DNA from 3 places in the Arthrobacter sp. AL05 genome. Region 3 is predicted to be linked to each of the others. Evidence: riboswitches for the same ligand, from Rfam matches in the RefSeq annotation. Region 3 holds a riboswitch; each other region holds the start of a gene.
What was found. A riboswitch is a leader RNA that binds a small molecule or an ion and turns the genes downstream of it on or off. The one in region 3 is predicted to bind cyclic di-AMP.
Positions count from the first base shown of each region.

Region 1: linked by a shared signal. The riboswitch ahead of QK287_RS12075 (hypothetical protein) and the one ahead of QK287_RS15675 (NlpC/P60 family protein) in region 3 are both predicted to bind cyclic di-AMP.
Region 2: linked by a shared signal. The riboswitch ahead of QK287_RS14415 (hypothetical protein) and the one ahead of QK287_RS15675 (NlpC/P60 family protein) in region 3 are both predicted to bind cyclic di-AMP.

Region 1 covers NZ_JASBRC010000009.1:22,879-33,320, forward strand. The annotation lists gene QK287_RS12040 (thioesterase family protein) at 1-85, opposite strand, end outside; gene QK287_RS12045 (DUF427 domain-containing protein) at 171-455, opposite strand; gene QK287_RS12050 (endonuclease/exonuclease/phosphatase family protein) at 655-1,359, shown strand; gene QK287_RS12055 (SulP family inorganic anion transporter) at 1,386-3,065, shown strand; gene QK287_RS12060 (DedA family protein) at 3,206-3,859, opposite strand; gene QK287_RS12065 (DUF5129 domain-containing protein) at 3,872-5,326, shown strand; gene QK287_RS12070 (dihydrofolate reductase family protein) at 5,415-6,002, shown strand; gene QK287_RS12075 (hypothetical protein) at 6,060-6,794, opposite strand; cyclic di-AMP (ydaO/yuaA leader) riboswitch at 6,799-6,997, opposite strand; gene QK287_RS12080 (hypothetical protein) at 7,170-7,445, shown strand; gene QK287_RS12085 (DNA alkylation repair protein) at 7,468-8,121, opposite strand; gene QK287_RS12090 (universal stress protein) at 8,195-8,653, opposite strand; gene QK287_RS12095 (DinB family protein) at 8,731-9,243, opposite strand; gene QK287_RS12100 (sulfite exporter TauE/SafE family protein) at 9,414-10,178, opposite strand; gene QK287_RS12105 (rhodanese-like domain-containing protein) at 10,175-10,442, opposite strand, start outside.
Region 2 covers NZ_JASBRC010000012.1:55,909-66,350, forward strand. The annotation lists gene QK287_RS14400 (phosphatase PAP2 family protein) at 39-803, shown strand; gene upp (uracil phosphoribosyltransferase) at 816-1,451, shown strand; partial or broken gene QK287_RS18520 (VOC family protein) at 1,545-1,803, shown strand; gene QK287_RS14410 (HAD-IA family hydrolase) at 1,876-2,559, shown strand; gene QK287_RS14415 (hypothetical protein) at 2,602-3,336, opposite strand; cyclic di-AMP (ydaO/yuaA leader) riboswitch at 3,336-3,522, opposite strand; gene QK287_RS14420 (HAMP domain-containing sensor histidine kinase) at 3,633-5,264, opposite strand; gene QK287_RS14425 (response regulator transcription factor) at 5,268-6,008, opposite strand; gene QK287_RS14430 (winged helix-turn-helix domain-containing protein) at 6,692-7,555, shown strand; gene QK287_RS14435 (histidine phosphatase family protein) at 7,666-8,193, shown strand; gene heR (heliorhodopsin HeR) at 8,362-9,162, shown strand; gene QK287_RS14445 (TerC family protein) at 9,402-10,442, shown strand, end outside.
Region 3 covers NZ_JASBRC010000014.1:78,734-89,175, forward strand. The annotation lists gene serC (phosphoserine transaminase) at 1-338, opposite strand, end outside; gene QK287_RS15665 (metal-dependent transcriptional regulator) at 604-1,302, shown strand; cyclic di-AMP (ydaO/yuaA leader) riboswitch at 1,417-1,655, shown strand; gene QK287_RS15670 (M23 family metallopeptidase) at 1,660-2,481, shown strand; cyclic di-AMP (ydaO/yuaA leader) riboswitch at 2,628-2,786, shown strand; gene QK287_RS15675 (NlpC/P60 family protein) at 3,044-3,820, shown strand; gene QK287_RS15680 (HNH endonuclease) at 4,042-4,542, shown strand; gene QK287_RS15685 (NTP transferase domain-containing protein) at 4,614-5,297, shown strand; gene QK287_RS15690 (DUF6457 domain-containing protein) at 5,294-5,581, shown strand; gene QK287_RS15695 (molybdopterin-binding protein) at 5,578-7,074, shown strand; gene fdhD (formate dehydrogenase accessory sulfurtransferase FdhD) at 7,151-8,041, shown strand; gene QK287_RS15705 (glycoside hydrolase family 38 C-terminal domain-containing protein) at 8,145-10,442, shown strand, end outside.

The DNA.
Region 1 (10,442 bases), on a different contig from region 3:
CGTGGATGGTGGAGCGAAAACGCCCGCCGCCCAGCGATTCGTAGTAGAAATTGCCCTCGGCAAGCACCGGTAGTTCAAAAGTCAACGTCTGCCCTTTCGCGTGGCTGGTAATCCCAGAACACACTATCGCTTCCGCTGCGCCGGCAGGCCGGCCCTCAACCGGGCAGGTTTCAGTCTTCTACCCGGACACCGCGCCAGAAGGCAACATGGTCCTTGATCTGCCGGGCGTCCGCCTTTGGCTCGGCGTAATACCAGGCGGAATCATCGTTGCGCTGGCCGCCGACCACAAGGCTGTAATAGCTGGCCTTGCCTTTCCAGGGGCAGACGGTGCTGTAGTTGCTCTCCTGAAGGTAGTCGGAGTTCACCGAGGACAACGGGAAGTAGTGGTTTCCCTCCACCATGACAGTATTTTCGCTCTCCGCGATGACCTTGCCGTTCCAGATTGCCTTTGCCATGATGTTCTCTTCCGTTGGTGGATCGGACGCCTGTTCAGGCGGGCGCGCCCCGCTGCCCGCCATTGGTTCAACGACGGGGGCCGCCCAAAGATTCCACTGGAACGGCCGGGAACCGCGGCGTTAAGTCCCCGCCGATTCACTCGACTGGGTAGACTCGGAAGTGAATTCCCGCGACTATCCGCTGAAGAGGTGCCCCCTGATTCGAGTCATCAGCTACAACCTGCGTAAGCACCATGCCAGCGGCGAGCTGGTTGATCTGGCGCACAATTTTGGCATTGATGCCTTGTGCCTGCAGGAATGCGACACTGACGATCTCCCGGACACGATCGGTGATCTGCACCTTGCCGACTCCACCAAAGGCAACCGGCTGGGCCTGGCGATCTACTACCGCAGGGACCGGTTCCGCGCCTATGAGACGAAGACTTTCGCGCTGAAGAAGTCCCTGCATGACCGGGTCCTGTCCCCCGCCCACGAACGGCTCATCGGTACCCGGGTGGTGGACAACGAAACGGATCACAACCTCGTTATCGCTTCCTTCCACGCGGCTCCTTTGACCGCTTCGAACTCACTGCGGCGGAACCAGATCCATGCGGCCCATGCGGAATTGCTGAGCATGGGCGGTGGCCTCATGTCGCTGATGGTGGGCGACTTCAACTACCCGTTTTTCACGAAGTACCTCACGGAGGAAATGAAGGATGCCGGCTACGACCTGACCCTCAGCGACCGGCGCACCTACACGCGCTACAAGGTGTTCAAGGGACACTTTGATTTCGCCACCTCGCAGGGCCTCAATATCGAAAGCGTGGAAACCCTCCCCCGGGGCGCCTCAGACCACCTCCCCATCCTTATCTCGGCGGAGTACGGCCAGGACGCCACCGGCACCTCCTCGTCCCCAGCTGCGTAGGCAGTTGCACCGTGCGGGGAGCTTGGGTGCCCAAAGCCCCGCCCGGGCTCCTGACGGTGCGCAACTATAAGCGAATCTGGCTGAAATCGGATCTGATGGCCGGCGCGGCCCTCAGTGCCTTCCTCATCCCCACCGGAATGGCGTACGCCCAGGCCGCCGGGCTGCCGGCAGTCACAGGCCTCTACGCCTCGATCATCCCGCTGCTCGTCTACGCCGTCTTCGGACCGTCCAGGGTCTTGATTATCGGACCGGATTCCAGCCTGGCCCCGATGATCGCCGCAGCCCTCCTGCCGCTCGCCGGCGAGGATCCGGACCACGCCGTAGCCCTGGCCGGTCTCCTGGCGCTGATGATCGGCGGGCTGCTCCTGGCGGGCAGGATCCTCAGGCTCGGTTTTGTCACCAACCTGCTGTCCAAACCCATCCGCGTTGGCTACCTTAACGGAATCGCCGTGGCGATTATGCTCAGCCAGTTGCCTAAACTGCTCGGCTTCCCGTCCCCCGGCGGCTCGCTTGTTGGCATCGCAACGGGCACCTTCACGGAAGTGGCACGGGGCGCCGTTCAACCCCTCGCGTTTTTGTTCGGCGCGGGCACCATCGCCGTCATCGTGGTGTGCCGTGTTCTGCCCTGGAAGCTCCCCGGCGTGCTGATCGCCGTCGTGGCGGCCACCTTGCTGACCGCGGCACTGAACCTGGCGCCGGCGCTCCCCACCGTCGGAGCCCTGCCCCGCGGCTTGCCGCTCCCGGCCCTCGGCGGAGTCAGCTTCGCTGACGTGCTGGCCTTGGTCGGCCCGGCGGCAGGCATCGCGCTGATTGCCTTTGCCGATACCTCGGTGCTCTCCAAAAGCCTGGCCGCCCGGAGCGGAGCGCACGTCAGCGGGAACCAGGAAATGGGTGCCCTCGGCATGGCGAATCTGGCCAGCGGCCTCTTCGGCGGATTCCCAATCAGCGGCAGCACCTCGCGGACGCCCATCGCCCTCGAAGCCGGCGCCAAGAGTCCGTTGGGCGGAGTCTTTGCCGCCGTTCTCGTGGCGCTGTTTATGGTCCTGGCGCCCGGCGTCACATCGTACCTGCCCGCACCCGTGCTGGCAGGTGTGGTTGTGGTCGCCGCGGCGTCGATCTTCGACGTCCGAACGCTGCTGCGGTTGCTCAAGATGAGCCGGACCGAGGCCGCACTGCTGGTTGCCACGTTCCTGGGCGTCGCCTTTGTGGGGGTGCTGGAGGGGATTGTTGTCGCCATCGGCCTGTCCCTGATCGCCTTTGTCCTGCGCGCACTGGACCCCTACCGAACCGAACTGGGCAGCGTGCCGGACGTTCCCGGCTACCACGACCTGAGCCGGCATCCCGAGGGCCACCGGGTCCCCGGCCTGGTCATCGTCCGCTTCGATGCGCCGCTGTTCTTCGCCAATGGGGCCGTCTTCACCGATCACATCAGGATGCTCGTCGCCGGCACGACCCACCCCGTGCACTGGGTGATTGTCGCGTCGGAGGCCATCACAGGCCTGGACACCACAGCACTGGATGACCTTGTGGCGCTCGACGACGAGCTCGCGAGGGGCGGGATCAGCCTGGTCTTCGCCGAGATGAAGGGTCCCATCAAGGACCGGCTGATCCGGTTTGGGGCCAGCAGCCGGTTTGGCCCGGAACACTTCTACCCCACCGTCTCCAACGCGGTGCGAAGCTACAAGGCAGCCTTCGGCCTAGAGTAGGGCAGGGCCTCAGTCCTGCAACGTGATCACGTCGATCGTGCCGTCCGGCCTGACCGTCACGAGTACACGGCGTCCGCTCACGCCCTGGAGTTCACCGACCTGCCCGATGGCGTGGGTGCGGGCCCGCCGTCATGGTGCCTTTAGGCCCCACCCCGCCCTGACCTGCTGTTTCGCCGTCGGATTCCCTTGAGGATAAGCCAGCCGGCGACGGCAGCCAAGGCAGCGTAGGCGGCAACGTTGAAAAAGCGGGAGTACTCGTCAATGAGCCGGTACTGCGCCCCGAGCAGTGCCCCCAGCCCGATTAGCAGCGCGTTCCAGATTCCGCTCCCCGCAACCGTGAACGCGCTGAAGGTGCCGAGGTGCATCCGCCCGGCGCCGGCAGGCAACGAGATCAGGCTTCGAACGCCCGGCAGCAGCCTGCCGAAAAAAACCGCGGACTTTCCATGACGGCTGAACCAGTCTGCGGCTTTTTCACAGTCTTCCCGGTCCATCAGCGGGACCCTCGACAACCACCGAATGGACCGCTCCAGCCCCAGCCGCGCCCCCAGCCAATACAGCAGCAAGGAGCCAAGGTAGGCACCCAGGGTACTGGTGCCCAGCACGAGAGCCATGTTTATGCTCCCCTGCCGCGTGAGGAACCCCGCCAGCGGAAGGATGACCTCGCTGGGAATGGGCGGGAAGACCGTCTCCGCCAGGGTAAAGAGTCCCACACCCCATTCACCAAGGGCGTCAACTGCGCGCGCGGCTAGACCGGCCAGGCCACCCACCCCGTCGACGCCATCGACAGCAGGCACTACGCTCGGGAAATGGGAATCGTTCGGAAAATACGTGCTGTCCTCGCTCTCGTGTTGATCGGACTGGCGGGGACCGGTCCGGCGGCACAGGCCGTTACCGCTTCCGACATCGTTGTGGAGGACAAGGCGGGCGTACTTGACCAAAAAACCCTCCTGCCTGCAATCCGGCAGATTGATTTCTACCAGCCCACCAAGGTGGCCGTCTACACCTACAGTGGTGCGGCGTCGGATAACCTCAACGAGGAAGTCCTGCGCTTCGCCCGGTCCGAACATCCGGAATGGATCAGCGAGGACGGGCAAAAATGGGCGAACGGGCTCTATATCTTCGCCCTGGACCCGGTGGGCCGGCATGTTGGCACGTACATGGGCGAGGACCGGAAGGTCTCGCTGGATCAGCGCGAGGACATCCAGAACGCTACCAAGGAGCTCTTTCGCGATGCCCAGTGGACAACCGGCACCATCGCCGGCATCCAGCGCGGCGCCGAACTGATCAACCAGCCCTGGTACCGGTCCACAGCCTTCCTCGTCGCGGCCTGGGGTGCCGCGGCTGCCGCCGTGGCCGGCGCCGCGACCTGGCTGATCGTGCGGTGGCGGACCAGGCTCAGCAGCCGCAAGGAACAGGCTCGCGGCGACGCGAGCTACGCCAGCGTCAGCATGGACCTCCAGGTCACCGAACTGAACGCCGGCACCATCCCGGAAGCGTCCCGCTACGGCAGTACAGTGCTGGAAAAGCACCGGACCTTTATGGCGAAGTACCGCACGGCCACCGGTCTCTCCAACCAGGTCCATTCCTTGTCCGCCAGGGACCTCAGCCGCCGGCCGAACCTGAAACTGATCCGCAGCTACGCCGACGCCGCCGCCGAATTGGATGCCCTCGACGACGTTATCGCCGACACCAATGCCCTGCTCAATCGTGGCTCCGTGTGGGCGCCTGCCTGGGACCGGCAGCTCGCTCCGTTCCGCGCCGACCTCGCGGCAATTGAACAGATGCTCAGCAAGCGCAACGCCGGGGGCAACACGGCGACCGCAGCGGCCCTGCGTTCGTTCCGGGACACAAGCCACCGCGATATCGAAAGGTGGACGGCGGAACTCGCGGACGGAACCATCAGCCCTGAGACGGCCCTGGACCGGCTGCGGGACGCACGCACCCAGCTCTCCGAGCTGCTCAGGGACCACGCGGATACCGTCATCGCCGGCTACGCCAAAAACGAAAAGGAAGCCAACCTGATGCGCAAGGAAATGGAAAGCGCCCAGGCCGGCAGCAAAGCCAAGTACGGGCGTACCTACGAGCCCAGCATCCTTGGCACCGTGTACCCGGCCTACTACTTCTTCTCCGTTCCCACTTTCAACTCCGGTTTCAACACCGGTGTCAGCAGCGTCGGAAGCGCCCGCGGCGGCGGCGGCACCACCGGCTACGGCGCAAGCGGCGGAAGCTTCTCCGGGTCCGGCAGTTCATCCAGCTTCTAACGGTTCGGCCGGAATTGACCCTACCGGAGAGCCGAACTGCGGCGTACGCTCGAACTCCCGGGGTGCCGGGCAGCGAAGGAGTGATGCAATGCACAAAGTCATTCTGATGTTTCAGGTATCCCTGGACGGATTCATCGAGGGGCCGGGGCAGGACCTGAGCTGGCATCGGGTCGATGAAGAACTGCACCAACATTTTAACGAAGAGCTCCGCGGCATGGGAGCGTTTCTAGACGGCCGCGTGACGTACGAGATGATGGCCGAGTACTGGCCCACGGCCGCCCAGGACCCGTCCAGCACGGCCCCGGAGATCGAGTTCGCCGGGATCTGGCGGGACATGCCCAAGGTCGTCTACTCCAGGACCTTGTCGAAGGCCGGCTGGAATACGCAGGTGGTGCGCGAGGTCGTTCCCGGGGACGTGAGGCGGCTCAGGGAACACTCGGATGGCGACCTTGCGCTGGGCGGTGCAGAGCTCGCGGAGGCCTTCAGGCGGCTGGGGCTGATCGATGAGTACCGGATCTATGTGCACCCGGTCCTGCTTGGCCGGGGCAAGCCTTTGTTTCAGGCGGCCGATGACATCACGGCGCTCCGGCTGCTGGAGAGCCGTACCTTCGGCAGCGGGGTGGTGTTGCTGCGGTATTCCCCGGAGCCTGCCTCCGGGCAGACCGAAGGCCGGTGATCCGCTGCCCCCAAGGCAACCGATCGACCGGCCTTCAGTACAGTGCCTGCGGTTGTGCTAGCCGGCGCGGACGAACGTTACGGGCCCCGTGGCGGTCAGCCAGGACAGCGGGTGGGCCATGGTGGCGTTGACACCGTTCATGCCGCCGCTGATGGCCTGGCCGTTGCCGGCGTAGATGGCAACGTGGCCGGACTGGACAATGATGTCTCCGGGCTGGGGGTCGCCGACTACCTTCCCGTAGTTCATAAAGCCCATCGGACCAATGTCACCAACCGGGATGCCGGCAGCGTTCAGGGCCTTCTCGACCATCGCGGTGCAGTCCTGCGTGATGCCGACCTGGCCGTACGCCACGGCCAGAAGGGTGGCATTGACCCCGCCGGCAGCCGGGGCAGCAACAGGAGCCGCTGCCGGCGCAGGTGCAGCCTGGACGTTGACAGTAGCCTTCGCGGCGGCAGGGGCGGCAGGGGCGGCCGCACGGGCCGGTGCTGCGGGGGCCGCGACGGGCTGGGGTGCCTCGACCACGGGCGCCGGGGCAGTCTCAACGACGGGGCGTTCGAAGGTGATCTGCACAGCGGAGTCCGCCATAACCGGGGCGGCGACCACGCCCTTGACATCGACGGAACTCGCGGGTGCGGAGTCGCGCTGGGCAGGCACGTCCGCTGCATTGGCGGCCATCGCGCCGCTGAAAACCATTCCGGAAGCGGCGGCGAAGACTGCGGCCTGACGGCCGATGGTGCGGCGGGTACTGCGAAGATCGTCGCGGTTGGGCGCGTGAGTGTTGCTGAAAGTCATTAGTTGAGCCTCTCCCAATGCCTGCGGGGTGAGCTGTCGGATTCGGATGGGAGACACCCGGCCGCACGCGGACCCGATCATGTCGGGCCGTGCGGCTTCACCCCAAGACCCCTGGAGAACAGCGGGCCAAAAGTGGTTTCCCCGTCTCTGCCGGACGTTGCTGCGAGTTATCCCCGCGCCGCGGCAGAGTTAGGCAATCGGCTGGGGAGAGCCCGTCTCGGAGACAACAGGCACCTAACAAAGATAACGGAATGATCACAACATGTCACGTTGCGGTAACGGCGGACCGGGCTGCGGGGGCCCGCTGGCCCTTCCCGCACGCGGTCACAGGCATAGGATGTTGCCAACACCGTCCCCCGAAGCAGAGGCCCGAAAATGACCGCTCCCCACGCCGCCCGGCCCGCTGTGGCAATCTGCCAGCTCAGTAACCAGCCGTTGGCGGACTTCAGTGTCAACACCGAACTGCTGGTCCTGGAAAACGGGGAAGTCCACGTTTCGACGTGGGACGCCGAGCCACGCGACGGCGGCTTCGATGTTCGCGTCCTGAATGACCGCGTGGATACCCTCGGCTACATGGTGATCACGGATTGGGAGTTCTTCGACGAAAAGGCCTACGCCGTTGTGGAGCGCCGACCGGGCCACACAGGGTAGCTTGCCGGCCGGGACGTCCGGGTCAGAACTCCAGCTCCGGCCGGTGCCGTTCCATCTCGGCGAGCATCAGGGCCACCGCGACGTCGGTGACCGCACTCTCGCCGTCCTGCCCCGACTCCGCTCGGGGTGGGCACGCCAGCGCCGATCGGGCGTGACGCACGAACCGGGGCCAGTCCCCTGCGCCGGTGCGGAGTGCGCGCAGCGGGGACAGCAGGGCCGCGCGGCGCAGCCAGCCGTCGGGATCCCGAATCCAACGGTCCAGGACGCTGTCGGCGCGCACCCTGCCGACGACGTCGAGCCCGGCGATCAGGGGACCAACGACGTCGATGGCCAGCGGATCAACCAAGGCGCCCAGCCGCGCACTCCGCACAAATCCCTCGATCCGGGTCAGGTCCGTATTGGTCAGCACGCCCACTTTTGACTGCAGCAGCACAACGGCGGCGAGGCGGCGTTCAAAGACCGGCACGTCCCACAGCTCGGAGCCCAGGGCGGTGATGTCATCATGGGTCAGTTCTGGATGGCGGCGGAGGGTGTCACGGACGGTTCCGCGGACGGCTCCGACCGATGCACCGTAGTACCGGTGATTGCTGCCGTGCCTGGCCTCAGCGTCCTCGGCTCGGCTCCACGAGGACTCGCGCTGGAGGGCCGCGTCAATAGCATCACACGCATAGCTCATGGGGATATTCTCCCGCAGACCCTGGGCTGTTGATGATCCGGACCGCAAGGGGCGAGCCAACGGGCCCCGCTGCTCAAGACTCCTTGGGCCGGACAACGAGCACAGGGCAGGGCGCGTGATTGATGATCTGTGTTGCCACCGATCCCAGGTGCAGCCCGGGGAATCCGCCGTGACCACGCGCCCCCACGACAACGAGGTCGGCAGCCTTGGCGGCGTCGAGCAATGCAGACGCCGCCGAATCGCCGTGAACGACCTCTCCACTGGCTGCCACGCCCTGGCTTTCAGCAGTCTCCAGGGCAGCAGCCTGCAACGTCTCGGCTGCGCGTCGGGGGGAGTCCTCTGCCACAACTTCGCCGGCGGCCGTTTCCAACAGTGCGGGGTACCAGGCGAGCGGGGGCTTGCTCCAGGCGGTGATGAGGCGAATCCGGCCATTGCGGCGCTTTGCCTCATCCACGGCCCACTTCAGTGCACTGTCCGAATTCTCTGAGCCGTCAAAACCAACCACAATGACAAACGGGCCTGTACTGGTCATGTCTTTTCCATTCTCTAGATTCAGTGGGCGAGGTGGGCGAGTCGGTCGTGGCGGGAGCGAAAGCCGGTGCCAGTGGCCTAGACCTCGACGGCGGGTTTCAGCCCCTTCGCAAAGGCTGCCTGGCCCACGTGCTGGAGGCAATCGGCAAGGGTGCTGACCAGCCGCGCCCCAAGGGTGACGGGCGGGTCCCAGCGGGTATCGACAATGCGGTCGAAGTCCTTGTCGCCGAGGGATTCCAGGAACTGCACGGTCTGCCGGTGAACCGCGTCATAGTATTCCGCCAGGAGCTCCGGGGAGGCTTTCACCGCGTCGACCTGGTCCGAAGTATGGCGGTATCCGGTGTCTTTGGCAGCCAGGGGCAGATCAAAACGATCCGCAAACCCCTCCGCAATCCAGACCTGTTCCAGTCCTGCCGCAGCGGCGAGTTGCGCGTCCTCCACCCGGCTGAGATGCCAGATCAGCCAAGCCATCGAGTTTCCGGTGCCCGCTGGCCGACGGAGGAGGGCCGTACCGTCACTCCCGTCAAGGGTGTCTGCCACGGTTTCACGGAGCCGGCCGAAGGCGTCCAGCAACAGTTCGTTGGATTTCATCGAGTCCCCTCATCGAGTAGCGTCGCTCCGCCCCATGCTTGCACGGAGAACACTCCCCCGGATAGGGCCGAATCGATCCTAAGTCCGGCCTGATCTTCGATCCTGCGTCCCGCCTTCAGCACACGCCTTCAGCACACCGCCTTCAGCACACCGCCGCCGTGCGAACGTATTCAGGAGAGCAGCGCCTGCACCGTCACGTAGCTTGCGACCAGCAGAACCAGGACGCCGAAACTTCGCTTCAGGACTTTGTCCGGGATCCTGGTCCCGAGCCTGCCGGCAAGGAGGGACGTGACCATGGCCGCGCCGGCGAAGGCGGACGTCACGGCCCAGTCGATCTGCAGGTCCCCGAGGTGTGCAGCAAAGCCGGCCACCGAGTTGATCACGATGATCACCAGTGAGGTGCCAACGGTCACAGCCATCGGCAGGCCCAGGACAAGGGTCAGGGCGGGGACGATCAGGAAGCCGCCCCCCACTCCGAGGAGACCGGTCAGGAACCCCACGACGGCACCGGTGGCGATTGCCTTGGGCAGGCAGCTGCGCCAGTTGACGCCTCCGCCGGGCAAGGCGCAGGAACCGCCGGACGCCTTGGACGGAAGCATCATCCGGATCCCGGCGAGGACCATAATGGCGGCGAAGGCGAGCAGCAAAACCTTCGGGTCGAGGAGCCGGTTAACGAAAGCACCAAGATACGCGGTAGCCGTGCCGGCTGCGCCGATGATAAGAGCCAGCCGCCAGTTCACACCGCCCCGCAGCCGGGGCAACACCGCGACGGCGGAGGATGCTCCGACCACAACCAGCGACGTCGGGATTGCCGCACTCAGCGGCAGCCCCACCCCGTAGACGAGGGCGGGGACGGCCAGGATGGACCCGCCGCCGCCAACCAAGCCCAGCAGGCCGCCGACGATCAGTCCGAACGCCGCCGCGGTGATGATCACGCCTTGATGCCCAGGTTCTGCAGCGCCTGGTGTGCGGTGGGCTCATTGACCGAACGGTTCCAGGGCATCTTGGAAAGCATCTGGCCCATGGCGCAGCTGTTGGTCGCAGCCGAGAACGTCAGCCCGGCGCCAATGCCGCCGGCGAGCAGGCCCAGTTTCGGCGAGAGGAACCTGCTGCCCACCACACTGGCCAAGACCAGGGATCCGGCTGTCATCCGGACCTGGCGTTCCATGGCCCAGGTGCTTTTGCCCTTGACTACGTTG
Region 2 (10,442 bases), on a different contig from region 3:
GTAAATGGGTGGTGCCCTACGCGGCGCTGTGGGCCACGATGCTGATCGGCGGTGTGGTGGTGCTGGTCCTGGCCCTGCTAAGCGCCGAGGTCTACGACAACGTGGTGGACGACGCCGGCCTGGCCAACCTGGACAAGCCCACCCTCGGGATGATGGAACAGTTGCGCAGTCCCGCCCTCGACTCGTTCGTCACGGGATTCACCAATATCGGCGGCGGGATCGGGATGCCCATCCTGGCCAGCCTGCTTACGGCGGCGCTCATCTGGGCCAGCCGGACCTGGCGGCCGCTGATCCTGATCGGAGGCGCCGCCGCGGTCTCTGTGACGGCAACCGCCATCGGCAAGAAACTGATCGGCCGGACCCGCCCGGACCACACCGACGCCGTGCCGCCTTATGAGTCATCGCCGTCGTTCCCCAGCGGCCACACGCTCAATACCACTGTGGTGATCGGCCTGGTGGTGTACCTCGCATGCCTGCAGATCACACGCACCATCGCCCGGGTGGGCCTGATAGCGGCCGGCGCGGTCTTCATCTTCGCGATGGGAATGAGCCGGGTCTATCTGGGCCACCACTGGATGACCGATGTAATCTTCGGCTGGATTCTGGGCCTGGCATGGGTCGGGATAGTGATCCTGGCCCACCGGCTCTTCCACGTCCTGCGGCACCGCGAACAGGCCGGTCCAGCCCCGACGTTTGACAACGAGGTCCACCTTAACGCCGACGCCACCGGCGGCAGCACTGCGGGTGAGGAGCGCGACGCCGGCGCCCCCGGTCCCACGGGCAGGACCCCATCCGCCGGGTGATAGTTTTGACCCATGCGCACTTTCGTTGTGGACCACCCGCTGGTCGCCCATAAACTCACCGTTCTGCGGGACAAAAACACCCCGTCCCCGGTCTTCCGCCAGCTCACCGAGGAGCTCGTCACGCTCCTGGCGTATGAGGCCACCCGCGATGTCCGCACCCAACCGGTGACCATCGAGACGCCGGTCAGCACCACAGTTGGCACCGCCTTCACCAAACCGACTCCGTTGGTTGTCCCCATCCTGCGAGCCGGCCTCGGCATGCTCGAGGGCATGACCAAGCTGGTCCCCACCGCTGAGGTCGGTTTCCTGGGCATGGCCCGCGACGAAGAAACCCTGGACATCATCACGTACGCCGAGCGCCTCCCCGAGGACCTCACGGACCGGCAGATCTTCGTCCTGGACCCCATGCTTGCCACCGGCGGGACGTTGCGCGAGGCCATCAAGTTCCTCTTCAAGCGCGGCGCCTCCGATGTCACCTGCATCTGCCTGCTGGCCGCGCCGGAAGGCCTGGCGAAGCTGGAAGAAGAGCTGGCTGACGCCAACGTCACGATCGTGCTTGCTTCGATCGACGAGAAGCTCAACGAGAAGTCCTATATCGTCCCGGGTCTGGGCGACGCCGGCGACCGTCTCTACGGTGTGGCCGGCTGAGCCAGCGCCCGGCAGCAACACCGGCGCGGCGGACCTTCCCACCAGTGGGGGCCCGGCCTGCCGGGAAACTCAACACGGGACTGGCCTGAGCCCATGGACTGGAAACTCGAACTCATTTTAGTTCCCGTATCCGATGCCGGGCTCGGGCTGCTCGATCGCGTTCGGTGAGGGCCCCAGCGATGCACCGCCGGGTACGGCACCGACCCTGCAACTCGTGGTCAGCGACATTCAGGCCGCCCACAAGCAGCTCAAGGACAACGGCGTGGACGGCAGCGGCGTCGATGTCCAGGACTGGGGACATTTCCTCTACTTTGCCGATCCCGACGGCAACAAGTGGGCGGTGCAACAGCTCACGGCACGGTCAACCGGCTCCGGACAGCCAAGGGATCCGGAACATCCGGTTGGTACGCGGCAAGATGGGACGATGACTTCAGTTACCGGCACCGCGCTTCCGACCGCCTTCACCGTCCGGGCGGTGCTTTTTGACATGGACGGGACTCTCGTTGATTCCACCGCAGCGGTGGAACAGGTCTGGGGGGAGTTTGCTGCCCGCTATGGTCTGGACCTTGCCGAGATCCTGCGCACCTCCCATGGCGTTCAGGCAGCGGACACGGTGCGGCGCTTCGCGCCGGCGGGAGCCGACGTCGCGGCCCTCACCGCGGAACTGGGTGCCATGGAACGCGCCAGGACTGCCGGCATCGTGGCATTGCCGGGCGCTGCCGGGTTGCTGCGCCTGCTGCCGGCGGACGCCGTCGCCCTGGTGACATCGGCGGACCGGCTGCTGGCAGACATTCGGATGGCCGCCGCCGGTCTTGCCTTGCCCGCCACCGCCGTGACAGCAGATCTCGTCGGCCGCGGTAAGCCACACCCGGAAGGCTACCTGCGCGCGGCCGAACTGCTCGGAGTGGACCCGGCGGACGCTGTGGTTTTCGAGGACGCGCCGGCCGGCATCGCCGCCGGCCTGGCTGCCGGGATGCGGACGGTGGCGGTAGGCCCGAACCCCGGCGAACTGCCCGACGGCGTGCTGCGCATCGCCGATTACTCAGCCGTCTTGTGCGAGGTCGGGGTCGACGACGCCGGCCGCAGCATCATCTCTTTCCGGCTGTGAAACCGTGGCCCCGTTTCGAAGGGCCGGTGCCTCCGCCGCAGCTCAGTACCAGTTGTTCGCGTAGTGGAAGTTCAGCGCCCCGCACGGTGAGCCGTAGCGTTCCTGGACGTAGTTCAGTCCCCAGTTGATCTGCGTCCGGTAATTCGTGAGGTAGTCGGCGCCTGCGCTGGCCATCTTCTCGGCCGGGAGGGACTGAACCACGCCGTAGGCGCCGCTGCTCGGGTTGGTGGCAGTAGTCTTCCAGTCAGACTCCTTGGTCCAGAGTTTGACCAGGCACTGCATCTGGCCGGCGTCCCAGCCGTGGGCACCCAGTTGGCTGGCCGCATAAGCCTGCGCTCCGGCGGGATCGTCAACGGCAACAGGAACCGGCGCGGGCTCCGGCGCCGGTGCGGCGGCGGGGGCCGGTAACTCGGCAGGCTTAACCTCGGCGACCGGGGCCGGGGTATCGGCCGGCGGGCTAACGGTCTGGTTCGCCACCAGGACGCGTTCAAAGTCGAGGTGCTGCAGCGGATCCGCACTGACTGCCGATTTTGTGGCGCTGCTGGCGCTGCTGGCGTTGCGGGTGGCTGTCTCCGACGCTTGGCCGGCGGCGCCGGCTCCCACGAGCACTGCACACGCCGCTGCGACAACTGCCGCCCGGCGGCCGGTGGAGCCCAGGCCGGTGGTGAACCGGGACAGGGCCGACGCCGGTTTGGCGGGCTCGGCGCGGTGTCGCGACGGCTTGGAGCGCCTCTTTACATCGCCCTCAGGGCGTGTTTGTACCGTGAATTCAGTCATGGTCGCCTCTCAACGCCTGCGGAGTTAGCTGTCGGGTTCGGATGAGGTCACCCGGCCGCACGGAATCTCACGTGACGGCTTCACCCCAAGGGCGCAATGTGCAGAAATGCCCGGGAACTCTGGGTCCCCCGCCTCTGCCTAATCCAGCGGAATCCGGGAGGCGGCAGAGTTTGGCGTGCATCCGGATATGCGGTCCGAGTGATGACCGCACGCTAAAGACGGTACAGGACCGGAACGCCAATGTCACATTTCGATAACAGGAGCGGCGGGTTCGGCGCGGCGGATTGCTTCGCGGATTAGCTGGAGCGGCGGGGTGTCCGGTCCTCGGCCGGAGCGTCCGGCAGCCGAACGGTGAACTCGGTCCGGCCCGGCACCGACGTTACGCTGACAGTGCCGCCATGGGCTTCGACAATCGACTGCACAATTGACAATCCCAGCCCGCTGGTGCCCTCAGACGACGCGGCAGTTCGGGCCGGGCCGGCAGCCGCGGCGGCGAGGGGTGAGTCCGCACCCGGTGCGGACGGCAGCCGGTGTGCGCGCAGCGGCACGAGCGGGCGCGGCCGGCCGGATACCGGCGTTGTACCGGTTGCAGGATTCCTGCGCGACGCATCCGCGCGCGTAAACCTCGAAAAGACCCGGTCCACGAACTCCGGGGCGATCCCGGGGCCGTTGTCCGTTACGGTCATCACGGCGGTGCCGTCGGGAGCCCGCTGCACAGCTGTCACCACGGTGGTGCCGGTTCCAGTGTGCTTGCGTGCGTTGGAGAGCAGGTTGGCCAGAACCTGGTGGAGCTGGGTCGTGTCGCCGCGGACCACCACCGGCTCCGCCGGGAGCTCCAAGTGCCATACCCGGTCCGGTGCCATCACTTTTTCGTCGCTCACCGTCTCGATGGCCAGCTGGGTGAGGTCCACGTCGCTGAGGCGGAGCGGCCGGCCCTCGTCCAGCCGGGCTAGCAGGAGCAGATCCTCCACCAGGGTGGTCATCCGCTCGGACTGGCTCTGCACCCGGGCCAGGGACTTCTCGCCGTCTGGGGTGAAGTGTTCGGTCATCCGCATCAGTTCGGTGTACCCGCGGATCGCCGTCAGGGGTGTGCGCAGCTCGTGCGAGGCGTCTGCGACAAACTGGCGGACCTTCATTTCGCTCTTCTGCCGGGCTTCGAGTGCGTTGGATACATTGTCCAGCATCAGGTTCAGGGCGTGGCCAACACTGCCCACCTCGGTGCCGGGATGTGCTGCGGATGCGGGCACCCGCATGGCAAGTCCGACTTCTCCGGCGTCGAGGGGGAGGCGGGACACTTTCGTGGCCACCTCGGAGAGCTGATCGAGCGGCTTCATGGTGCGGCGAATCAACGCCGTGCCGGCGAGGCCAATGACAACAAGGCCGCCCGCAGAGACAAGCACCATAGTCCAAACCAAAGAGGCCAGCGTGTTCAATTTCTCGGTGAGCGGCAGCCCGGTCACGATCACGCCGCCGTCCGGGGCCGTGAAGGCTACCAGCCGGTAGGCCCCGGCGGAAAGAGACCGGTTGACCGGCTCGCTGCTCGCAGGGAGCGACAGGAGAGCTGCGTTGTCCTCCCTGGTCAGGGACTTTCGGGTGGCGTCTTCGGCGAGGAAACCGGCGCCGCGTACCGAGCCGGCCACGATCCTGGCGTTAAGGGTCCCGATTCCCTGGCCCCGGGCCTCAAGGGGGTCGGCGCGGCCGCCGGTGCGGCCAAACTCGCGGGCACGGTCCGCGGCTTGCGCGAGTTGTGTGTCGAGCTGCCTGGTCAGGAAGGAATCCATCGAGGCGTAACTGACTAGGCCGACAGCACCGCAGATCGCCACCAGAAGGGCCATGGCAACCAGAACAAGCCGGGTGCGCAGGTGCCAGCTGGAAGGGGTGTGCCACACGGGTCCGGCGGGGCCGGCCCTGCCGGAACGGACAGGCACGATTCAGTCCGCCGGCTTCAGGACATAGCCGGCGCCGCGGACCGTGTGGATCATCGGCGGGTGGACGGCGTCGACCTTTTTGCGGAGGTAGGAGATGTAGAGCTCCACGATGTTGGCCTGCCCGCCAAAGTCGTAGTCCCAGACACGGTCCAGGATTTGGGCTTTGCTGACGACCCGTTTCGGGTTCTCCATGAGGTAGCGCAGCAGCTCGAACTGGGTGGCCGTGAGGTGGAGCTCGTCACCTGCGCGCCGCACTTCCCGTGTGTCGATGTTCAGGACAAGGTCCCCGACGACGAGTTCGGCCGTATCCATTGCTGCCACCCCGGACCGCTGGACCAGCCGGTGCAGGCGGAGCAACACTTCCTCCATGCTGAACGGCTTAGTCACGTAGTCGTCGCCGCCGGCAGCCAGCCCGGTGATGCGGTCCTGGACGTCGTCCTTTGCCGTCAGGAACAAGGCCGGTACCTCCGGCGCGAAGGCCCGGATCCTGCCGAGGAGCTCGACGCCGTCGAACCCGGGCAGCATCACGTCGAGCACCAGGACGTCGGGCCGGAATTCCCGGGCGAGCTTCATGGCCTCCGGTCCGTCGGCGGCGACAGCCACCGACCAGCCCGCCATTCGCAGGCCCATGCTCATCAGCTCGGAGAGGCTCGGTTCATCGTCCACTACCAGGGCGCGGATGGGGGAGCCGTCCGGATGGCTCAGCTGCGGGAGGTTGTTGGTCGTGGAGTGCGAGGTGGCCATGGGACAACTCTCCGATCTGCCGGTTAGCTACGCCTTTGGTGATCCTGTGCGGCACCTGTGAATCCCACCCTAGCGAGCTGGAGAGGAGACTGCCCACGGCAGCGTCCTGCTGATGCGGTCGCCAAGATAAGCCGCTGGGCGGTCGCCAAGCTGCGTGATCCCGGGTCCGGGCGCTTCCCGGCAGCAGGATGACCACCAGGTGGGACGGCAGCCCCGCGTGGAGTGGCGGCCCAGTAGTCACTCAACTCGCCAGCAAAGAATTATGCATGCTCGTTGTCTCGATTTGCCGAATAGGATTCGCAAAAGGCGGCATTTGCTTGCTGATCGTAAAATCTGTTGCTCGACTCGCCCTCTTGGCCGAAGCGTGATCCGCGCCACATTGTGGATATTCGTCTCAGAATGTGGAATCCAGGAGCCTTTGTTACTTGCAAGTTTTCATTGTTACGTTGCACACTTCAATTGTGAACAAGAACTCAACAGCACCTGCAGCCGCAGTTTCCTGGATCAGCGCACCCGCTGACGCAGGGAAGCGCTGTTGTCGAATGCACGCCTAACCTTTACACCCCAAAGGTTTCTAGGCATTCGCCCCAGCCCAGTGTCGGGCGCCCCTCCCCAGTATTCATTGCGGGGAAAAGTAGCATTCGAGCCGCGATGACGGCCATTCACATTGAGGTAAGCAATCCATGTCAGTTGCATCCGGATACGTCCACATCTCCGTCCGTAACGCCGGCAAAGCCGGCCAGACCTCCGGTATTCGCCAAGGCTTCGGCGACAGGGCATCCTTCGCGCCCGCCGGCTCCGGAAACAGCTTCCCCACTCCGGGTTTTGCACCCCAGGGCTACAACCCCAACTCCTATGGACAGCTCCGGGCTGTTCCGCCGGCACCGGCCACTGCGCCGACGCCCGTGATTGCCCCTGCCGGCGGCAGCCCCCTCCGCCCCGTCCCGGTTGACAACGTCGCCCGGGGTTTTGTGCTCTACATGGGTATCGATGAGGAGACAGCAGCGGCTGCCGGCACCTCCATTGCCAAGCTGGCCCAGGAAATCCGGGCCTACGCCCAGTCGCTGGTATCCGGTGCCGAAAGCTACGCCGCCGTCGCCGTCGCACCGGCCAGCGCGCCGGGCTCCGCCCTCGACGTCGTCCGTTCCACCTTCGGCGACCCCACAGTGGGCTCCCGCCAGCGGTCCGAGAGCGCCCGCCTGCAGCAGCCGCAGGATCCGCGCCCGTCCGGTGTGCTGATCGACCTTGCCCGCCGTGAAGTGGCACTCGACGGCGAATCCCTGAACCTTACGTTCAAGGAGTTCGAGCTGCTCAACTACCTCGTTGAGAACGGCACCCGTACCGTAGGCCGTGATGAATTGCTGGAGGGCCTGTGGCGCAATGCCGAAGAAGTGCCCAACGAGCGGACCATCGACGTCCACATCCGCCGCCTGCGCTCCAAGCTCGGCCGCCTCGCCAACACGGTGCGGACGGTCCGCGGCCAGGGTTACCGGTTCTATGAGCACCCGGAAGTTGTGGTCTGGGCCGCACCGGAGTACTCGATCTAGCGTTGGGCCCACACGCCCCACGCGAAAGCGTCCGTCCTTTGAACCGGGGCGGGCGCTTTTGCGTTTCCGGATTGCGCGGACCGGGTGATACCCCGCACTAGGATTGATCCATGAGCGCGCATCACATCAAACGGCTGGTGATCATGCGCCATGCCAAGGCGGATTGGCCCGGCGGCGTAGCGGACCATGACCGGCCGCTGGAAGAGCGCGGTCACCGTGATGCTCCGCAGGCCGGTAAGTGGCTGCTGAAACATGGTGTGGTCCCGGACTTTATTCTTTGCTCCAGCGCCCTGCGCACGCGGCAGACCTGCACTTGGGTTTGCAGCGAATTAGGCGACAAGGCACCGACGCCGAAACTTGAGCACGGACTTTACGCCGCCTCGGCGTCGCGGATGCTGACAGTCATCAACCACGTCCCGGATACCGTTACCACCCTGATGGTGATCTCGCACATGCCCGGAGTGCAGGACCTCGCGATGCACCTCGCGTCCCGGGACTCGAGCCACGATGCCTATATGGATGCCGCCACGCGATACCCCACCAGTGCGCTGACCGTTATGGAGACGGAGAAGTCCTGGGCCGAACTGGACGGCCAGGACGCGAGGCTCACGCACTTTAAGGTTCCCAGGGCTACATAATCCCCGGCCGACGTCGTCTCAGCGGTCCGGCAGCCTGGAAACAGGCCCGAACTGCCGGCCGGATCGATGCCGGCGCAGCCCATCAGCGGTGTGTGCTTCAGCTCGACGGGTTCCTCTGCGCCTGCGTCCCTGCTAGTGTCTGCCTCATCCACTCTGAAGGAGTTCCTGATGGCACGGAAAGTACGCACTGCCGATCAGAAGATCTCCCGGCTGAGGGCATACAACATCGTGGCCGGCTCCCTGCATCTGGTGCAGGCCCTCGGCTTCGCCTACGTACTGACCCTGCTGGGCAGCCAGGTCACCTTCGCGGTCACGGCCGACTACCTCAGCGGTCCTCCCGGTGTTCCGCTGCCGCCTGAGCGGGTGACTCTGTTCGATGTGAACGTGGGTCTGGGAGTAGTGGCGTTCCTGGCGTTGTCTGCCGTGTTCCATTTCCTCATCTCATCGCCGTGGTTCTTTCCCCGCTACGCGGCCGGCTTGAAGGCGAATCACAACTACTTCCGCTGGGTCGAGTACTCGCTGAGTTCGTCGATCATGATCTGGCTGATCGCCCAGATTACCGGCATCACGGATATCGCGGCGCTGTTCTCGATCTTCGCCGTCAACGCGGCGATGATTATGTTCGGGGCCCTGCAGGAAAAGTACGAAACACCCGGCAACGGAAGGTTCCTGCCGTTTGTCTTTGGCTCGATCGCGGGCGTGGTGCCGTGGATCGTGATCATCATTTACTTCTTGGCTCCGGGCTCCACCACGGAGGCCTCCCCGCCGGCCTTTGTCTACGGGATCATCATTTCGCTGTTCCTGTTCTTCAACACGTTCGCAATAAACCAGCTGCTGCAGTACCGGCAGGTCGGCGGCTGGCGGGACTATCTGCGCGGCGAGCGGGCCTACATTACGCTGAGCCTTGTCGCCAAGACCGCGCTGGCCTGGCAGGTTTTTTCGGGCGCGATTATCCCGGCACTCACCTAGCCGAGCGGCCGAGGGAACGCCCGGCGGGCCACCAGCGGGCGGCGGTCACTTCCGGATACCGGGAAATCCACCGGCCATTGCCGCAACAGGTGAAATGTGTTTCACTGTTCGTGGAGGGGAGTATCCCCTGGATGTTTCGTCGTCAGCCCGGCCGCCCCTGAGCGGCCCGGCGGAGCAGGCCCCCTTTGGGCCGGGAAAGACCTCCGGTTGGTTAGAGCTGACTGGAAGCGGGTATCCCCATGAATGTTCCCTTTTGGGCTTGGCTGGCTGTGCTTGGCGGCATCGTCCTGATGCTTGCGGTCGACCTGTTTGCCCACCGCCGCGCACACGTGATCCGTGTCCGGGAAGCGGCCCTATGGTCCGCGGTCTGGGTTGTTGTCGGGGTTGGTTTCGGCGCCCTGATCTGGCAGATTTACGGCCAGGAGTTTGGCCAGCAATACTTCGCCGGCTACCTGATCGAGAAATCCCTCGCCGTCGATAACGTGTTCATCTGGGCAATTATCTTCACGTACTTCGCGGTACCCCGCGAATACCAGCACCGGGTCCTGTTCTTCGGGGTCCTCGGCGCGCTGGTCTTCCGTGGCGTTTTCATCGCCGCGGGCGCGGTAATCATCGCCAGTGCCGAATGGGTGCTGTACCTCTTTGCAGCGTTCCTGCTCATCACCGGCTACCGGATGATCCGCCACCGCAACGACGTGCTTGACCCGGAAAAGTCCCGGGCACTGAAACTTTTCCGCCGGCGTGTGCCCATGACGGACGACTTCCACGGCCAGCGCTTCCTGATCCGCAAGGACGGCGTCCTGCTGGCCACCCCGCTGCTCGCGGTGCTGGCCCTCATTGAGGTCACCGACATCATTTTCGCCGTGGACTCCATCCCCGCGATCTTCGCCGTCACCGACGAAGTGTTCCTGGTCTTCACCGCCAACGCGTTCGCCATCCTGGGCCTGCGGGCAATGTACTTCCTACTCTCTGACATGATCCACCGCTTCATCTACCTCAAAATCGGACTCGCGCTCGTCCTGATCTGGGTAGGCATCAAAATGTTCCTTAAGATCGACCTCTACTACATCCCCACCCCGCTGTCTCTGGCCGTCATCGCCACTATCCTGGCGGTGTCCATCGGAATCAGCCTCTGGGCCACCCGGGGCCAAGAACGCACGGTTCCCGAGGCGCCGGCATCCTCCCCGTTCGGAACCGCCTCGGCTGCGGAGATCGCCGAGCTGGAACCACTGTGGGGACGCGCGCGCCAGCGCACGGAAGCAACAACCACGGCCACCGCC
Region 3 (10,442 bases):
TTGGTGGCGGCAGCGAACTTGGAGCCAAACTCGCCAAAGGACAAGTGCTGTGCCTTGTTCTCCACCAGGCCGAAGCTGGCAATATCCCAGAACGCGGTTGATCCGCCGACGCCCAGGATGACCTCATAGCCTTCAGGGGCGCGGAAGAACGCGCTGAGCCCGTTCCGGACCGACCCGACCAGGTTCTTGACCGGCGCCTGGCGGTGCGAGGTGCCCAGCAGCTTTGTCGCCGCGGCGAGTGCTGCCATCTGTTCCGGGCGGACCTTGGACGGCCCGGCGCCGAACCGGCCGTCCTTTGGAAGGAGGTTTGCGGGAATCGTGATGCTGGTGTCGCTCACAGTGGCTCCAATTTTCGGCTGGTACTACGGGTGGCTCGGGTGACGGCCCGGCAGGGTGGCTGCGGCGGAGCCTGTTGTTTCATTCTGCCTGACTGTCCCGCGGGGGAGGCAAAAGGGACCGTCACAGTCCGGTCATTGAGATTATCCGGAGTAACTCAAATTAGGCTAAGCTGGCCTGCGAACGTACGGCGGAACCCGCCAGGTCGCCGGCAGCGCACGGTACGGTGGAAATCACGCAAGGACGGCGCTCGAGGAGCTGAGCTGAATGACGGATCTGATCGATACAACCGAGATGTATCTTCGGACCATTCTGGAACTTGAAGAAGAGAACATCGTCGCCCTTCGCGCCCGCATCGCCGAACGGCTGCGCCACTCCGGCCCCACTGTTTCCCAGACCGTAGGCCGGATGGAACGCGACGGGCTTGTGGTTGTATCCGGAGACCGCCACCTTGAACTGACCGGCGTTGGCCGCAAGCGCGCCATCGAAGTCATGCGCAAGCACCGGCTTGCCGAGCGGCTGCTGGCCGACGTCATCGGACTCGACTGGGCCTATGTCCATGAGGAGGCGTGCCGCTGGGAGCATGTGATGAGCGAACGGGTGGAGCGGCGGATCTTCGAACTTCTCAACCATCCCACCGTCTCGCCCTATGGCAATCCGATCCCGGGTCTGGCGGAACTGGGCGGCCTGCCCGCCGACCCCAACCCTGACGGCGTCGTGAATCTGCTCGAAGCCATGGCCGGCTATGGGCCTGATTCCAGTGTCAGGGTCAACCGGCTGGCCGAGCCCATCCAGGTAGAGCCGGAGCTGTTGGTCCAGCTCGATGAGGGCGGCATCCGCCCCGGCGCCCTGGTATCCCTGGAGCGCGTGGGGGAGTACATTTCAGTGCGCGTTCCTGACATCGAAGGTGCCCTTGAATTACCGCCTGAGGTCGCTGCCCACGTCTTTGTAACCATCGCTTCCTGAGGTTGCCGCGACAACCCGGGGCCGTCCGCGAGTTGTCCACAAGCTGATAACGGATTTATCACTGGACGGCTTAATCGCCTATAGTTGGAGACTAGTACCGATATCAAAGCGTTATCTGATCCGAAGCCGAGCCCTGCCAGCGGAACAGTCGCAGAATCATCTCCTGGCAGGGGCGGGGGAACCACTTTTGGCTGTTTAGCGGCCTTGGGGTGAAGACCGTCAGCGGCAAGTACCCACAAACACGGAATCCATCGGATGCCCCTGCGCGTGATTGCTTGCCACGGCGGACCGGGTCGTTGATCTCTCTGACCCGAATCCGACAGCTAACTCCGCAGGCTCTCCAGAGAGGAACCGTTGTTGACCACCCAGACCGCCAAGGGCCGCCGCCGTGCGACCGGCCCTGCCTCGGAGCCGCGTCCCGCCGCTGCCATGACGGCAGAGCGTCCGCGTGACGCGCACCGTGACGCGCGCAGGGACCGCCGCAGCCCCTTCCGCCAGGTAACAGATTTTGCCGCCGCCAGCGGTGTAGGCCAAAAGGCGGGTCTTGCACTGGCCGCTGCGGGCTTGGCCCTCACCGTCACAGTTCCCGCAACTGGCCCTGTTCTGGCCACAGACGCCGGCTCCGGCGCGGCAGCCAGCCCGGCAGCCGTGCAGCCCGATGTGACAGCAGCAGCGGCCAAGATCGACTTCAGCCGCACGGCAGTAACCACCAAGGGCGATCCGGACGGAAAGCTCAAGCAGTTGCTCAGTGCACAGTCCGCTGGCTCGATCACCCGGGCGGCCTCCGCAGGCAGCCTTGGGGCGCCGCTGGACCAGATGGTCACGGCGTCGCCGTTTGGCTACCGCGTCAGCCCCATCACCGGAGGCTCGGGCGAGTTCCACCGCGGGCAGGACTACTCGGCGCAGTGCGGCACCGTAGTCCACGCTGCCGCGAGCGGCACCGTGACATTCACCGGCTGGCACCCCTACGGCGGTGGTAACCGCGTGGTGATCGACCACGGCAACGGCCTGGAGACCACCTACAACCATCTGTCCTCCGCCAGCGTGAAGGTGGGGCAGCAGGTCTCCCGCGGGGATGTTGTGGCTCTTAGCGGCACCACCGGCGCCTCCACCGGCTGCCACCTCCACTTCGAGGTTATGGTCAACGGCGAAGTCGTCGACCCGACCGGTTGGCTCTGAAAATAGAGGGGACACTCTCGCATTCTGAGGACACGCCGTGATCCGAATGTGACATTAGGGTCCAACTGCTGTAAAGTTTGAACCACGCCAACTTTTTCGAAGTTGGCGCTCTTGAGTGGATTGCCTAGCTCTGCCACCGCTCAAGGTCCGTTCGCATGACATCGTCTGGCAGGGGCGGGGGAACCAATTTTGGTCTTCGCAAGAAGGCCTTGGGGTTAAGTCGCAAAGCTTCCCAGGAAGCAGCGCGGCCGGGTGACTCCCATCCGAATCCGACAGCTCACCTCGCAGGCATTGGGAGAGGCTACTTTCGTGCATACACGCCAAAATTCCGCGCTTCACCGCGCTTGCGCTGCTCTTTCGAGCCCGCTGGAATCCAATGAACGCGCCGGCCTTGCCGGTGCCCGGACCGCAGGCCACACGGTTGCCGCTTTTGGCGCGTCTTCGCAGTACACCCTTCGCTAAGTAACCCATTTTCGGGGCGATCCGGCGTACCCCCAAGATGCCGGAGCGTCCTCAGCCCGCGCCTAAAAGCGCGGACCAGGAACACGAAAGAGAGAACTTAATGACTACTCGTGCAAACGCACGGCATCGCGCCGAGGTCACCAGGACCAACTCGCTGGCCGTCATTGCCAAGGCTGTCGGCGGCAACGCCGGCGGCATGGGTCGCCAGGCCGCAGTTATCGCTGCTGCTTCCGGCCTCGTCCTGACCAGCGGTATCGCAGCCAATGCTGCTGAGGCCAACGTTCAGCGCGAATCCGCCTCCGCTTCCACACTCGACGTCCAGTCGAGCACCCCGGCTGCCATCTCGGCTGCTTCCACTATCGCGATCTCCTTCGAGAAGCCGGCCGTCACCACCACCCCGGCTCCGGTTGTTGAGGCCCCGAAGCCCGTTGTGAAGGTCCAGGAAGCGCCTGCTGCCAAAGCGGCCGGTACCCAGGTAGCTGCCGCCGCAACTGCCGCCACCGGCACCGCGGTAGCAGCCGTTTCCAAGGCGCCGGCCGTCGCCAGCGGCATGGGCGCAACGATTGCCGCTGCCGCTTATGCCCAGCTCGGTGTTAGCCAGGACTGCACCGCACTGGCCACGAACGCGCTCGCTGCCGCAGGCATCAATTACCACGGCTGGCCGGCAGGTTACCTGTCCCTCGGCCGCACGGTGAGCGCCGCCGAGGCACAGCCGGGCGATCTTGCCTACTACCAGAACGGTGGCGCCGGCATGGCCCACATCGCCGTCTACGTCGGCAACGGCATGGCCGTTCACGGCGGCTGGAACGGTGGAACCACCTCCCTGCAGACGGTCAACGTCGGCTCCGGCCCGGTCTTCATCCGCGTCGGCGGCTAAGACAGCAGCTTTAGCAACACCTAAGGACCCCCGCCAAACGGCGGGGGTCCTTTGTGTTGCCGATCCGTGAACTTCGGCCGACACGGGCAGGGGAGAGCAAAAAAGATTCGGCGAATTGCCATGTCCGTGTTTACTCTTGTTTTGTCGATCCATAGCCCGACCATGCACAGGGCAGCCGGCCCTCGTGCCCCTGGCGGGTGCGGCCGTGAAGAGGTATGCGGATGCGCACTCTCGTTCTTAATGCTGGATATGAGCCGCTGGCGGTGGTGACCTTCCGCCGGGCGCTTGTCCTTGTGCTGACCGGGAAAGCCAGCGTAGTGGCGGAAGGCGGCGAACCTGTGGTTGGGCCGCAGGATGTGCTGGGCCGGCCGTCAGTGATACTGCTGCACCGCTATATCAGGCCCCGGTACAACACCACTGCGGCGGTGAGCCGCCGCGGTGTGCTCCGCCGGGACGGACACCGGTGCGCCTATTGCGGCAAAGCCGCGCACACCATCGACCATGTCCAGCCCAAATCAAGGGGTGGCGCGGATTCCTGGGAGAACCTGGTTGCTGCCTGCCTGCGGTGCAACAACGCCAAAGGGGACCACACCCCGGCGGAGATGGGTTGGAAGCTCGGGTTCAGCCCGGCACCACCGAGGGGCACCATCTGGCAAATCAAAGAGCTGGAGAAACCAACACCGGCCTGGGACCCTTTCCTGCTGCCGGAATCCGCTGCCTGAATCCGGCCGGCGTTGGCTCGGACCCGGCCGGGGGCTTCGGTGGCGGGCCTGGAGGGCGCTAGGCTGAGCCGGTGGAATTCGATGCTGTTATTCTCGCCGGGGGCCGATCGTCCCGGCTCGGAGGTGTCCCCAAGTCCGGACTGATCCACGACGGCGCCACCCTCCTGGCGGGTGCCCTGCGTTCTGCGCGGGGCGCGGTGGCTGTAGCCGTCGTCGGGCCCGACCCGGGACCGCTGCCCCGAGGTGTGGTGCGCTGCCGCGAGGACCCGCCCTTTGCCGGCCCGGCCGCCGCCGTCGCCGAAGGCCTTGCTGCGCTGGAACGCAGCCGCGGCGCCCGGCCCCGGACCCCGTACACCCTTGTCCTGGCCGTTGACATGCCCGGGGCAGGTGCCGCCGTCCAGGCACTGCTGGACGCGGCGGCGGAAGCACCGCCTGGTGACGGCCTGATGGCCGTCTCAGCAGAGGGTCGGCGGCAGCCACTTGTCGGCTTATATGGCACAACCGTGCTTTTACGTTGCGCCGCGGAAGCTTCGCAGCGCGGCGCGCTCGAAAACGCGTCCGTGTTCGCCCTTCTTGCTAGGCTGGAGGTGCGGGAAGTCAACGTCCCCCAAGGGTCTACCGACGATGTGGACACATGGGGCGATGCCGCCGCGTTAGGGGTAAGCGGACCGGCCGGGGCCATACCCGCGACAGCCGACAACCCGGCATCCGGCCCGGGCTCCCCGGCTGAATTCAAACTTGGAGGCAAACGGTGAAAAGCCAGGATGAAACTCTGGAAGAGTGGTGCCGCGCCCTGCTCCAGGCCCTGGAACTGGACGACGTCGGGATTGACATCAACGAGGTTCTGTCCCTGGCAGGGGTCGCGGCGCACTCAGTGGTGCGCCCTGCGGCCCCCCTAACGACCTTCATCGCCGGCTTTGCCGCGGGCCTGGCTTCCGGTTCCGGCCAGGCCACGGATGCCGTCTCGATGCAGGCTGCGATGGGCGTGGCCCGCAAACTCGCCAAGGACTACGCAGCCAACGAAGCATCCGACGCATGACCACTGCACCCCTGCGGGGCAGTGCAGTTGGCGCGGGGGAAGTGCCCGAGCCCGGGCTCAGCGGCCCCCTGGCCGGGGTGGACGCCGGTGAGGCCGCGGAACGCCCAGCAGTCAGGCCCGATGCGGCGCAAGCCGGGCCGCATCGGCACTTGGCCCACACCTGGCAGGAAGCCCGGGAGCTCGCTTTCACCTGTGCAACTCCCGTCCCCGCCGCTCCCGTGGCCCTCCGTGCCGCTCTGGGGCGGACCCTGGCCGCTGATGTGGAAGCGCTCGTGGACATGCCGCATTACGCGTCCTCAGCCATGGATGGCTGGTCCGTCAATGGAAGCGGACCGTGGATCCTTGCCGAACCAGGCCAGCGGCTGGCTCCGCACCAAGCAAGCCCGATTGTTACCGGCGGGCTGATCCCGGCCGGGGCGAAGGCTGTGCTGCGCAGCGAAAGCGGCACCATTGTTGCCGACGAGGATGGGCTCCCGGTCCTAAAGCTCGGTGGAGCTGCGAAGCCCGGCGAGCCGCGAAACGGCGAGCACATCCGGAAAGCAGGGGAGGAAGCCGCCGCTGGCGCGCTGCTGATTAAGGGCGGTACCCTGCTCAACCCTGCGCACCTGGCCCTTGCCGCCCTGGCTGGCCACGACAGCCTCCCGGTGCAGGGCAAAGCCGTGGTCCGGCTGGTATTTACCGGATCCGAGGTGCTGGCAGCCGGGATTCCGGAGCCGGGGAAAGTGCGCGACACCTTCGGTCCCCAGCTGGCAGGCGTGGTGGAAATGCTCGGGGGGATCTGTACCGGCGAAACGAAGATTGGCGACAGCTACACCGAATGGCTCAGCGCACTCGAAGACACCGACCCACCGGAGGACAGCCCGGGGGCTGCTGCCGGGCTGCACCACGGGTCCTCAGGCGCTGAGCTGCTGCCCGCCGACGTCGTCATCACCACGGGCGGCACCGGCATGTCAGCGACCGACCACCTGCGCCGTTCGGTGGCCGAGCTGGGCGGCCGCCTGCTGATCGACGGGATCGCCATGCGACCCGGACATCCGGCCGTGCTGGCCGAGCTGCCGGATGGCAGGTTCATCATCGGGCTGCCGGGCAACCCGCTGGCGGCCATGATGGCACTATCAACCATCGGCGCTCCGCTCCTGGCAGCGCTGGGGCACCGGCCGGTTCCGCCCGTCACGGCAGTGCCCTGCGGCGCCACCCTCGAAGCGGACCCCGGCCGGACCCGGCTGATGCCGTTCCGGCTGCTCTACGGCATGGCATCACCGGCGCAGCACACCGGCCCGGGAATGATGCGCGGACTGGCCGCCGCCGACGGCGTGCTGGTGGTCCCGCCGCACGGCGCACAGCTGGGGGAAACCGTTCCTGCCTTCGCGCTGCCCTGGGGTGCACCCCTGCCGGACCCCGCCGCGGCGAAGGACAAGCCTGCGCCCAGGCGGCCTGCCAGGAAGCCGGTGGGCACTGGCGGGCCCGTGGACTGGAGTGAACTGCTGGGTTGACGCCCGGTGTTGAAGACGCGCTGGCCTCCCGGCCCGGCGCTTGCCATGATGGAACTATGTTGGTTAGGAAGACCTGATGGGCCGCGTTACGCAACGCCGCAAGGTGCACAAATATGTCCTGGACGGATCCCCCCAGGCCCTCGAATTTCCGGTCCGTCACCGTGAAGACGTGCTCGCCGTCGAAGAGCCGCTGGAGATCCGGATCGACAGCCTGTCCTTTTCCGTCACCATGCGGACGCCGGGCAACGACTTTGACCTCGTGGCGGGTTTCCTCGTCTCCGAAGGGGTCATCTGGAACCATGAGCAGCTGGTTTCGCTGCGGTTTTGTGCCGGGGAGGATGAAAACGGCGTCCAGACCTTCAACGTTGTGGAGGCCCAGCTGAGACCCGACGTCGTCCGCCCGGCCACCGGACGGAACGTCTACACCTCCAGTTCCTGCGGCATTTGCGGCACGGACTCCATTGAGGCCGTGCACAAGTCCTCACATTTCAGCCCCGCCGAGGACCCCCTGGTGGTTCCCGTCGCTACTCTTGCGGGACTTCCGGATCAGTTGCGGGAAGCCCAAGCCGTCTTCGACGTCACCGGCGGGGTGCACGCCGCCGGACTGTTCCGGACCGCCGAGGACGGCTCGGCAGAGCTCCTGTGCCTGCGTGAGGACGTGGGACGCCACAACGCCGTGGACAAGGTGGTCGGCTGGGCCCTCCGGGAGGGACTGCTGCCGCTGCGGGGGACCGTGCTGCAGGTTTCCGGGCGGGCATCGTTCGAACTGGTGCAAAAAGCCGCCCTCGCCGGTATCCCCGTCCTCGCAGCAGTCAGCGCGCCGTCGAGCCTGGCCGTCGAACTGGCCGAGAACAGCGGCATAACGCTTGTCGGATTCAGCCGCCGCACCTCGCTCAACGTCTACTCGGGCGCCCAGAGGGTGGGTATGCCCGCCCGCGAGGACGGACACGCACACACGGGAGGCTAATCTGCGCCGGCGGCCGCTTGGTTTGAGGCTCACGGCGGCGTAGATTTTATCCATCGAATGGACGCATTTTGGCGTCCTCCATGCCAGCGCAAAGAGGAACACATTGCACGACGACCGCCGCCTCACGGAAGTCCGTCTGGACCGATTTGTCCGCGAACGGATAGCACCGGCGGTCCATCCGCGCAGCGTGCCGCTTAACCTCAGCAGCTGGGACGTCCCGGGCGAACCCGTCCCGGCCCTGGAGGCGCTCCGGCAGCGGTTCACGCCGCAGGAGCCCGGAGCGGCCTGGGGCAAGCCCTGGAGCACCAAGTGGCTGCGGCTGCAGGGGGACGTTCCCGATGCCTGGGGCACGGCAGGTGACACCTCGGTGGAAGTACTTGTGGATCTGGGCTTCAACGGCGATCTTCCCGGCTTCCAGTGTGAGGGAATCGCCTGGCGGCCGGACGGAACCATCGTCAAGGCCATCTCCCCGCGGAACCAGTACATTCCGCTGAAGCTTTTGGGCAGTGGCATGGCCATCGACTTCTATGTCGAAGCGGCCGCGAACCCTGATCTCTCGCAGGGGTGGACGTTCGCGGCGACCCCTTACGGGGACAAGGCGACCTCGGGCAGCGAACCGCAGTACCGGCTCGGCAGGATCGTCATCGCAGAACTCAACCAGACCGTCTGGGAGCTGCAGCAGGACATCTGGACCCTCAGGGGCCTGATGCACGAACTGCCGATGGAACTGCCCCGCCGGCACGAAATCCTGCGTGCGTTCGAACGGATGCTGGACGTGATGGATCCCGACGACGTGCCGGGCACAGCGGCGGCCGGGCGCGCGGCCGTGGCCGACGTCCTTGCCCGGCCTGCCTATGCCTCGGCCCACCGGCTTCTGGCGACCGGACACGCGCACATCGACTCCGCCTGGCTCTGGCCGGTCCGGGAAACCATCCGCAAATGCGCCCGCACCTTCGCCAACGTGGTGGCACTTATGGACGAGGATCCAGGGTTTGTGTTCTCCTGCTCGTCGGCCCAGCAACTCGCCTGGATCAAAGAGCTGTATCCGGAACTGTTTGGGCGGATCCGGGAAAAGGTGGCCGCGGGCCAGTTCGTTCCCGTCGGCGGCATGTGGGTGGAGTCGGACACCAACATGCCCGGCGGCGAGTCGATGGCCCGCCAGTTCCTGGAAGGCAAGAGCTTCTTCCTGGCCGAGTTCGGGGTCGACTGCCAGGAAGCCTGGCTGCCGGATACCTTCGGCTATTCAGCTGCCATGCCGCAGATCGTCAAAGCCGCGGGCAGCAAGTGGTTCCTGACCCAGAAAATCTCCTGGAACCAGGTCAACCGCATGCCGCACCACACCTTCAACTGGGAAGGGATCGACGGCACCCGGCTCTTTACGCATTTCCCGCCGGTGGACAGCTACAACTCCGAACTCAGCGGCAGGGAACTTGCCCACGCCGAGCGGAACTACCGGGACCACGGCCACGGAACCACTTCGCTGGTTCCCTTCGGCTACGGCGACGGCGGCGGCGGGCCGACCCGCGAGATGCTGGCAGCTGCCCGACGCACCGCGGACCTTGAAGGATCACCGAAGGTGGAACTCGGGTCGGCTGCCGGCTTCTTCGCCCGCGCCCAGGCCGAGTACGAGGCGCTCCCCGTCTGGGTCGGCGAGATGTACCTGGAACTGCACCGCGGCACGTACACCAGCCAGGCCAAAACGAAACTGGGCAACCGGCGCAGCGAACATCTCCTGCGGGAAGCTGAACTCTGGTGCGCCACGGCAGCAATCCGCGCGGGGAATACCTATCCGGCGGCAGAACTCAAGCGGCTCTGGCGGCTGGTGCTCCTGCAGCAGTTCCATGACATCCTCCCCGGCAGCTCCATCGCCTGGGTGCACCAGGACGCCGAACGGAACTACGCCGCCGTCGGCCGGCAACTCGAATCGATCATCGCCGACGCGGCCGCGGCCGTGCTGGGAGCGGGGGACACTGACTTCCTGCTCAACGCCGCCCCGCACGGGCGGCACGGTGTCCCCGCGCTGGCTGCGGCAGAACCAGTCTTCGCCGGAGAGCCTGTCCTGGCCGGCGAAACCGCCGGCGGCTACATCCTGGATAACGGAATCATCCGCGCCGTCATCAACGCCGACGGCCTGCTCGAATCGCTGGTCGACCATACCAGCGGGCGGGAGGCGATTGTTCCCGGGCAGTTCGGAAACCTCCTTGAGCTGCACCGGGACACCCCCAACGAATGGGATGCCTGGGACATTGACGCGTTCTACCGCCGGAACGTCCTGCCGCTGACGGAAGCGTTGTCGGTGACACTGGAGAGGGGGGCACGGGACGCCGTCGTTGTGGTTGAGCGGCTGGCCGGTTCCTCCTCCGTCACGCAACGGATCTCGCTGGCGGCGGGCGCCGGTTCG